Regions from separate parts of the Paenibacillus segetis genome, predicted to be linked through region 2. Evidence: riboswitches for the same ligand, from Rfam matches in the RefSeq annotation. Region 2 holds a riboswitch; the other holds the start of a gene.
What was found. Region 2 has a riboswitch for cyclic di-GMP ahead of IEW05_RS24445 (non-ribosomal peptide synthetase family protein). Riboswitches for the same ligand answer to the same signal wherever they lie in the genome.
Positions count from the first base shown of each region.

Region 1: another riboswitch for cyclic di-GMP. It lies ahead of IEW05_RS05545 (transglutaminase-like domain-containing protein); the one in region 2 lies ahead of IEW05_RS24445 (non-ribosomal peptide synthetase family protein).

Region 1 is NZ_BMFT01000001.1:1,256,084-1,260,566, reverse strand. Features, by position in the region: gene IEW05_RS05555 (HAD family hydrolase) at 1-170, opposite strand, end outside; gene IEW05_RS05550 (GGDEF domain-containing protein) at 280-846, opposite strand; gene IEW05_RS05545 (transglutaminase-like domain-containing protein) at 1,153-1,956, opposite strand; cyclic di-GMP riboswitch class I at 1,970-2,051, opposite strand; cyclic di-GMP riboswitch class I at 2,090-2,170, opposite strand; gene IEW05_RS05540 (DUF2798 domain-containing protein) at 2,272-2,748, opposite strand; gene IEW05_RS05535 (MarR family winged helix-turn-helix transcriptional regulator) at 2,885-3,301, shown strand; gene IEW05_RS05530 (LrgB family protein) at 3,306-4,001, opposite strand; gene IEW05_RS05525 (CidA/LrgA family protein) at 4,001-4,387, opposite strand.
Region 2 is NZ_BMFT01000007.1:23,249-27,731, reverse strand. Features, by position in the region: gene spoIIE (stage II sporulation protein E) at 1-1,243, shown strand, start outside; cyclic di-GMP riboswitch class I at 1,377-1,468, shown strand; gene IEW05_RS24445 (non-ribosomal peptide synthetase family protein) at 1,613-4,483, shown strand, end outside.

The DNA.
Region 1 (4,483 bases), on a different contig from region 2:
GCCTCAGTCGCTACCGAATAGTAATGTTCCAGTAATGTACGACCGTATTCACTAGCCAACTCAGATGTATATGTATCTTGGAGGATCCTCTTCCAAACCTGTTCCTTGCGACTATCTACATTCACCAAGGTTTGAAACATATCCAGACTAATCACTTCAAATCGACTCATACTCCTACTCCCAACAATATTAAATATCTAAAATATAAAAAAACGTCATTTCCTTAGTCATATTCACCACCTCAAATGGTGATCATGACTTCGAAACTGACGCCTACTTCTATAAGTTTGCGGATCGCTTCTGTCCATACATTAACTCCGCTTCATTATAATAACTGTGTTTGTCTTCATTATATACAGAATAGCTGCCTTTTCCTAAACGTTTAGCTTGATACATCGCCATATCTGCTTCTTTAAGCAATTCTGAACGTTTGGCCTTACCCTTTACACTTAAGCTGATGCCAATGCTACCAGCTATAGATACCTTACGCCCCTGAATAACAAATGGTTTACTTAATTTATCTAACACTCGCGCTGCTAAACTTTCAGCTTCTTCGAGGTTGGCATTCACCATCATAATGACAAATTCATCCCCACCAATTCGGAATACTTGCTTATTCTGCTGATTAAATTGTTGAAGGTAAAGACCGACCTCTCTAAGCAGCAAGTCACCGGCTTGATGTCCAAAAGTGTCGTTGATATCTTTGAAGTGATCTAAATCGAGGAATAGAGCAGCAAGTGTTCCCTTCCCAGAATATTTGGCCCAGAAACGATCTAACCCATTACGGTTAAATACTCCAGTCATCTTATCAAGATACGCTAGCTTTCTAAGTACTTTTCTTTCCATTAACAACACTCTTAAAATGAATAAGAAACATAACAAAATTATTATGATTAGAAAGAGTAAGAGAATCATTTCTACAACTCCTAGCACAATTAGTCACTTAACCTAGTACTATCATAGAGGAGGAAATCTCATATCTAATACTATTTCGACAAAAGCTAGATTATTCCTTTTATTCAGGATAAAAAAGTTTAACTTTCCTCTCAATCCAAAAATAGGAAATTGATTAACTCTTTTTATAGAAATTCCCGAGCCTGTAACCGACAAAAAAGCCTTGAACGCTTGTTCAAGGCTTCTACTATATATTTATTAATATGTTTTGGAGACCGAGTACTTGGATGCTTCTTTGATCATCGTAAAGGCTGTCTTGCTGTCTTTCAATCCTGCATCAACCGTTGTATCCACGATAACCCATTTGTTATTTAAATATACCTCATTCCAAGAATGATACGATTTCACATAATTTGAAGTACCCATAACTAGCTTAGTAGGGATGTCTACACTCCGCAGCATCGCTGCAAATAGAGCAGAATAGCCGTAACAGATATCTTTCTTGGATGATAAGGTATGATCGATTTCAGGAAGATAATCTGTGGACACGTTAGCTGCTAAATTATCATCATATTTGATATTGCTAATTACGTAATTATAGATAACTTTTACCTTGTCAGCATCCGAATTTAAGTTCTTCGTTAACTCTTTCGCCTTGTGAACCGCTTGATCTGAATCATTCCACTTCACGTTCTGAACTGAATTCAAGTACACCATCTTACTATCACTCAGCTTAAGTGTGACCGTGTCCTTATTCACAACTTGATATTTATCTCCACTGACTTGTTCCAATACACTAACGGTATATTCACCATTGCCTAATTGTAGTGGAAAAGACTCTGCTTGCTTGCCCGATGATAGATTGTACGAATATTTATCCTGACCTTTAACGATTAAGAGTTTTGTCTTAACCGTAGCCTTCACATCGTAATCTACACTAATGACACCTTTGTTAATCTCTGATTCATTTAGCCATGAACTAGCTGCTGCTTGTACTGTTGTCCCATTAAACAATGGAGATACTATCAAAAGTACAGCTATAAATAGAATAAACTTTCGCATAAATAAAACTCCCTTCGGTGGCCAGGCTGCCATCTTCATTAGAAGGCCCTATAGCTTTGCGTCCCTATCTTTCGATAGGTTTGCCATTATCGTATAAAGTTCTATTATCAATCAAACAAAAAAAGCCTGATTCTCCGGTAACTGGCTGCCATCCATACGGGAAGGCCCTATAGCTTTGCGTCCCTACCTTTCGATAGGTTTGCCATTATCTGAATAGCTTTTGATAGTTTCATAGTATCATAAATTCCAATTATTACAATAGGAATCTATCAAAAAAATTCACCGTTTGCACACATTTATAGAGTTATAGAGAGGCTAAACCGATGAAGCACTCGCAATTTTTACCGGATACATTCTTGAGAATAAGAGTCTTGCAATCGGTCCAACAATGAGCAGCTGTAATGGTAGTGCGAAAATAAAGTTTTTACCTATGTTAGAAATATAGGCTCCAGGTAACCCTGATGAAAACCCTAAATGGGTAACTGCACCGTAAAACGACATGAAGAGTACCATACCACACACCATTAATAGTGAAGTAAGTATTATTCTTTTAAACAAAGGATCATTGTCACGCATCATTTTGTGTACAATTCCTTTGGCTACCTTCCCAACAACAAATATTTCAAGAAGTAATGCAACCACTAACGTTGGAATATAGCCAATTAATACATCTTTAATGACTTCGCTAGAGAATCCCTTTATCAATATCACATTATAAATACTCATTCCCAACACCATCAAAGCACACATCATCAGTGTAAATACAAAGTCTTCTTTCTTATTTTTTCCCAAGACTAAAAACCCCTTTGTAAATGTAATTTTGTCAACTTGGTTTACATTATCACAAGAGGGGTTTTTACGTCAACTTAGTTGACAATATATTTTTTGTACTCTATACTATCAAAAAAAACACACGGGAGATATTTTAATGAAGGACTATATACAGCATTTAAATCTAATAGATTTACTCAGTGAAAAGCATACCTTTCTAAGAAAAAAGATCGCTGAATTGAGTGATAACGAAATTAACAAAACTGAAAATCACATCTTAGCTATGTTAGAAGTGTACGAAAAACTTTCCATTGCTGAATTGAGCAGAATAATCGGTATATCTAGACAAGGCACACATAAATATGTGCAGGGTTTACTAGCTCGCGAATATGTTCAGGTGTTAGATGTTGAAGGTAATTTGCGCGATAAGCATATTGTTCTCACCTCTAAAGGTGTGGAGTGTTGCGAGAGATTACTCATAGTTAAGCAACAGCTTATTCAGCAAATAGAAGACAAAATTGGCAAGGAACATACCCAATTTCTCAAAGATATTTTAAAACAAGACTGGATTTAATAACCTATCCTATTAACGAATACATGATCCAAGCTACAAATGGCCCTACACAAGAGCCCACAATTGCGCATACGGTCATGGCAACTGAACTCATCGATACGGACTCTTCCCCATATTCTAGCGCTTTAGCCGTACCTAGTGCATGAGAAGCCGTACCTAAACCAATCCCAATTCCTACTGAACTTTTGATTCTAAAGAGTCTCATAATATATGGCCCGCCAATTGCTCCGGTAAATCCAGCAATCATCACGAACACAGAAGTTAAGGAAGACTCCCCACCGAGATTGCTAGAGATCTGTATGGCTACAGGTGTTGTAATGGATTTAGGCAATATGGAGAGGACATACAATTTCGAGAACCCAAATGCCAAAGCCAATAGGATTCCACTAAACATTCCTACGAGTAAACCTATGATTGTCCCCCCGAGGATAGCAGGAAGATTGTGACGCAGCACATGACGTTGCTTATATAAAGGGTACGCTAGTGATACGACAGCAGGCCCTAGTAATTTATTAATCCATTGACCACCTATCATATAAGTATCATACGGAATCTCAAAATATAGAAGCAGCACAACAACGGCAAAAGTCGCCGTTAGTGCTGGCAAGAGCACAGGAATATGAAATCTTTTGTATATACTCGACATGACCAAATAAATAGCTACATTTAGTAGAACAATCCCAGCTGCAATAACAAACATTATGATTCGTTCCCCTTTTCTCTCTTACTCTTCTTACTCAACAGAGCTAGCCAGTGGCTGAAATGAGCTGCTACCACCATCGTTAATACGCTACTCACAATAAGAATACCGATTAACAATAATCCTCTTCCACTGAAAATATCCATATGATTTACAATGCCAGCTGTGGCAGGAATAAAAAATAACGGAAGGTATGCTAACACCGCAGTCGAGCCATCTTCGATCCACTTTACTGGTACGATCTTACACAGTAATAAAACAAAGAGTAATAATAACCCTACGATGCTTCCGGGAATCGGAAGATGAAGAAGTTGTTGTAGATACTCACCTAACAGAGAAAATAAATACAAAAACAAAACTTGGGCAATGATGCGCAAAATTCTCATGACGTAAAGTCCCTTCATTAATAAAATAAACCTATTCGAAAAAAGGCTGACTCTACTAGAGTACAGAGAGTTCAAGATTTTTTCAATCTATTAAGA
Region 2 (4,483 bases):
TAAATATATGACCGATATGATGACGTTGGTTGAAGAAAAGCCAGGTTTAAATAAAGAACAGATTCCTCCAAAGTGGAATAAAATTTGCTCCAAAACAGAACAAGTACTTGAAGTGATGAAACGGGAATACGATCTCTATCAACATGATATGCATTGGAAGCGGCAAATATACGATAGTCGCCAGCTTGTGGCAGAGCAGTTGTCCGGTGTCTCTCAGGTCATGGAGGATCTGGCCAAAGAGATTAAGCGGGAAGGTCAGGCGATGTACAAGCAGGAGGAACAGATTAGAGAAGCGCTAGAAAAGATGGGATTATCCATCCATAGTATCGATATTGTAAATCTAGATCATGGGAATGTGGAGATTGAAATTGTCCACGCTTATACTCGTGGGTTCGACGAGTGCCGGAAGATTATTGCTCCACTACTATCGGATATTCTTGTTGAACATATTGCCGTCATAAGTGAGTCTTCTTTGGGCGGAAGGGAGGGACTTGCTTGTGTGACGTTTGGCTCGGCCAAGACGTATGAGATTACGACAGGAGTAGCGGGTACAGCTAAAGGTGGGGATTTATTGTCCGGTGATAGCTTTAGTGCAATGGAACTTGGAAATGGTACTTATGCGGTAGCCATCAGTGATGGCATGGGTAATGGGGAGCGAGCAAGAATTGAGAGTAGCACGGCACTGAACATTCTTGAACAATTGCTGCAGTCGGGGATGGATGAGACACTTGCCATCAAGTCGGTTAACTCTATTTTAATGTTGCGTTCGCCGGACGAAATTTATGCTACCGTTGACCTGGCGCTAATTGATGAATATTCTGCTCGAACGACGTTTATGAAGATTGGTTCGTCTCCAAGCTTCATCAAACGGGGGCAAGAGGTTATCCCTGTATCGGCTAGCAACTTACCTATCGGAATCATTCAGGATATCGAAATTGATTTGGTAACCTTGCAATTATACCCTGGAGACACGCTGATCATGATGACCGATGGGATTTATGATGCTCCAGGTCATGCGGTAAATAAAGAACTGTGGATCAAACGATTGATCCAAGAAATTCATGAAGAGAATCCGCAGGAGATGGCAGACCGTCTGCTAGATTCTGTGATTCGGTACCAGCAAAATGTTATCTTAGATGATATGACTGTTGTTGTGGTCAAAGTGGATCACTTAAGACCGCAATGGGCAACGCTGAACATTCCAGGGATTAGCACGCTGGAGCGGCCTCGTACCGTAAGTTAGCGTACCAACTCGTGTTAGAAATTTAACATAAGTAGTTCAGATAATATTAAATATGGAATAGTTTGGAACATTGTAGTAATATAGCACTATGTTTCTTTTTCTGGGTAATTATTTCTATTTATTCTCAAATGAATAACTATTACGGCAAAACTACTGAAAAGTAGTGACGCAAAGCTATAGGGACTTCCTACCTACTCATGTAGAAGATGTCAGCCAGTTGCCAAAAAATTGGTGATCTATGGTGTTGCTTACTATGGATCATCTTTTTTTATGCCTTGGAGAGAGAAACGTCATCGTGTTTGAAGAGATTAAGCTTCGGGCGCTGGATTAAAATATAGATCAGCAGAGAGAGCTAAGGAGCAAATGCCTATGAATACCCTACTGTTATCAGAGAAGACGAAAGATTATTGGCTCAATGAGTTTAAACCCCCTTTATCCGGATGGAGTCTGTTCACTGATTATCCCAAACATCTCTCGGTTAGAGAGATACAGCGTTCCACTTATGTATTGGACGTAAGCAGAGAGCAAATGAACGATATTCAAAGACATTTCGATCTGCACATATGGATGCTGACCTGTTATTTTGTTTTCCTTTTTAGAATGAGTGGAGAAGGAGATCAGATTGTTGGAGTAAGCGGAAATGATGGAGAAGTGATACCGCTGCGGATGATCATGGATGGAAATACCTCCTTCCGCAAGATGTATAGGCAGGTATCAGTCAAACTTAAAATGAACCGGAATTCCCGTCTCCCCCTCAATGAAATTGAGTACATAACCCAGTATTCGCCCATCCTAGAAACCATATATGGAGTAGACAATACTTATGCGCACAGTTGCTTGAACTGGCATGTGAACAAAGCTGATGAACAATGGACTTTAGATATTTCGTATCATAAGTACTTGTTCAAAGAGAGCACGATCCGCAAGTTTGCAACCCATTACCAAAGTATTGTTCAAGCCTCATTAGTGGATGACGATATTGCGGTAGCAAGTATTCCGATTCTGACCGAAGAAGATGAGGATGCTTATGATGCGCTTAATGATACAGCTAAAGCGCTGCCTGTAAACTTGGACATTCCTGCTATGCTAAGGGATACGGTCCGTCGTTTTCATGATCGCATTGCTCTATCGTCCGGTCAGCAAAAGCTCACGTATGGCAGGCTGGACGCTTTATCTAATCAAGTGGCACAGATGTTAAGACAGCGTGGTTTATCTAAAGGTGGATTTGTCACTATCTTCATGGAACGGAGTATCGAGGCAGTGATTGCGATACTCGGAGTTCTAAAAGCCGGGGGGGCTTATATCCCGCTTGATCCCGAGCACCCTGATGCTCGAAATGCTTATATTATTTCCGATACAGACAGTTATATTGTAATTACAAAGGAATGCTATACTCCGAGGTTAGTGACGCTGTTGGATGGAAGAGACTTAGACGATGTTGTTTTTTGCTTGGATACAGGGGGACTTGATCTATATCCAGAGGATCCTTGTAGCGTTTCTCTTACAGGTGATGACGTAGCATACGTTCTCTACACCTCTGGTACTACGGGTAAACCGAAGGGCGTCTTAATTCCCCACGTTGGTGTTATTAATCTTGCCGCTGATACGATGAATCATTTGCAGTTGAATGAGCAGGATGTCATTTTGCAGTATTCTACCTTCAGCTTTGGCGCTTCGGTATACGACATATTCAGTTCTCTTTGTAGCGGTTCAAGATTACATTTATTGACGAGTAAAGAGCGTTATTCGGTGGAAATGTTCACCTTGGCGGTTCAGTACACGAGGGCAACGCGGATTGGTATTTTGCCAACGGTGTTTTTTAATCAATTGTCCACTTATCTAAGTGATGAAGATGCGCGGAAGTACGTCAGAGTCAAGAGCTTTGTTATTGGCGGTGAGGTATTAACTGGAGAGGTTGTGCGGGCATTCCAACAGAAACTTCATCACAGTCCGATTATTGTAAATGCTTATGGGTCGACAGAGGCCTCCGTTGTGACGACGACGCATACTATTGATTATATTGTACCTGAATACACCTCGAGCATTTGTATCGGTGAGCCGATTACAAACTACGAGGTACTCATTGTGAACGAACATAACCAGCCTTGTCCGAAGAACGTTATGGGTGAGCTATTGATCCATTCAGTTGGATTAGCTAAGGGGTATCTTAACGAACCGGGGCTGACCGAGAAAGGTTTTGTTATAGATCCAGTTCATCCGCAATCTGGCAGGATATATTATCGTTCCGGTGATTTGGTGCAATTGCAGGATCATGGTATTCAGTATATGGGTCGCAAGGATCTGCAAGTGAAGATCGGGGGATATCGAATTGAGATTGGTGAAATTGAAGACAATCTAGAGAAGCATGAACAAATCAAGGATGCGGTTGTCATTCCTAAGGAAGATGAGGACGGCAATACAATGTTGGTTGCTTTCTATACTTCCAAGACAGGCCAGGTTCTAACTAAGAGTGAATTAGTGCAGTTTCTGAAGATCAAGGTGCCCGCATATATGGTTCCTAATTATTTTAATGTTGTGGAGTCATTGCCTGTATCACCTACCGGTAAAATAGATCGTAAGCAGCTAGCGTTAATTGATGTGGCTTACGATGATGAGCAAAACTCAAATTATATCGCCCCTAAGGACGATCTACAACGGAAGATTGCAGCCGCTTGGGAGAGTGCCTTTCATCGTACAGATATCGGCATTCAGGATGATTTCTTCGAGATTGGGGGGCACTCTCTAAAGATATGCGAGATACTTGTTATGCTGAAGCCTCAGTTTCCAAGGCTGAAAATGAATGATTTCTTCCAATATCCAACCATTGAGAAATTGGCTGAAAGAGTGACTGTTTTGGCCCAAACAGATCCTAATGAAGCGTTAGACAAGGATAACGGTGAAATAAAAGATTTAGCCGAATTCCCCCGTTCCTTTTATAATTCAGATCTATTGATTCCTAGTAAGGTGTACCGTCAGAAGCATATTCTGCTGACCGGTGCTACGGGTTATTTAGGCTCAAGGTTACTCTATGAGTTGCTAAATCGTAGTGACGATACCATAGTTTATTGTCTGATTCGCTCGCCTCTGGGAGAAGATCCACGTAGGCGGTTGTCTGATGTGATGAGCAACTATTTTGGACAAGATATATTAGAGAAGCTGGACAATCAGGTCATCGTGATTCACGGTGATTTGGAGAAGTATGGTCTGGGACTGACTGCAGCTAATAATGAATTTCTACGG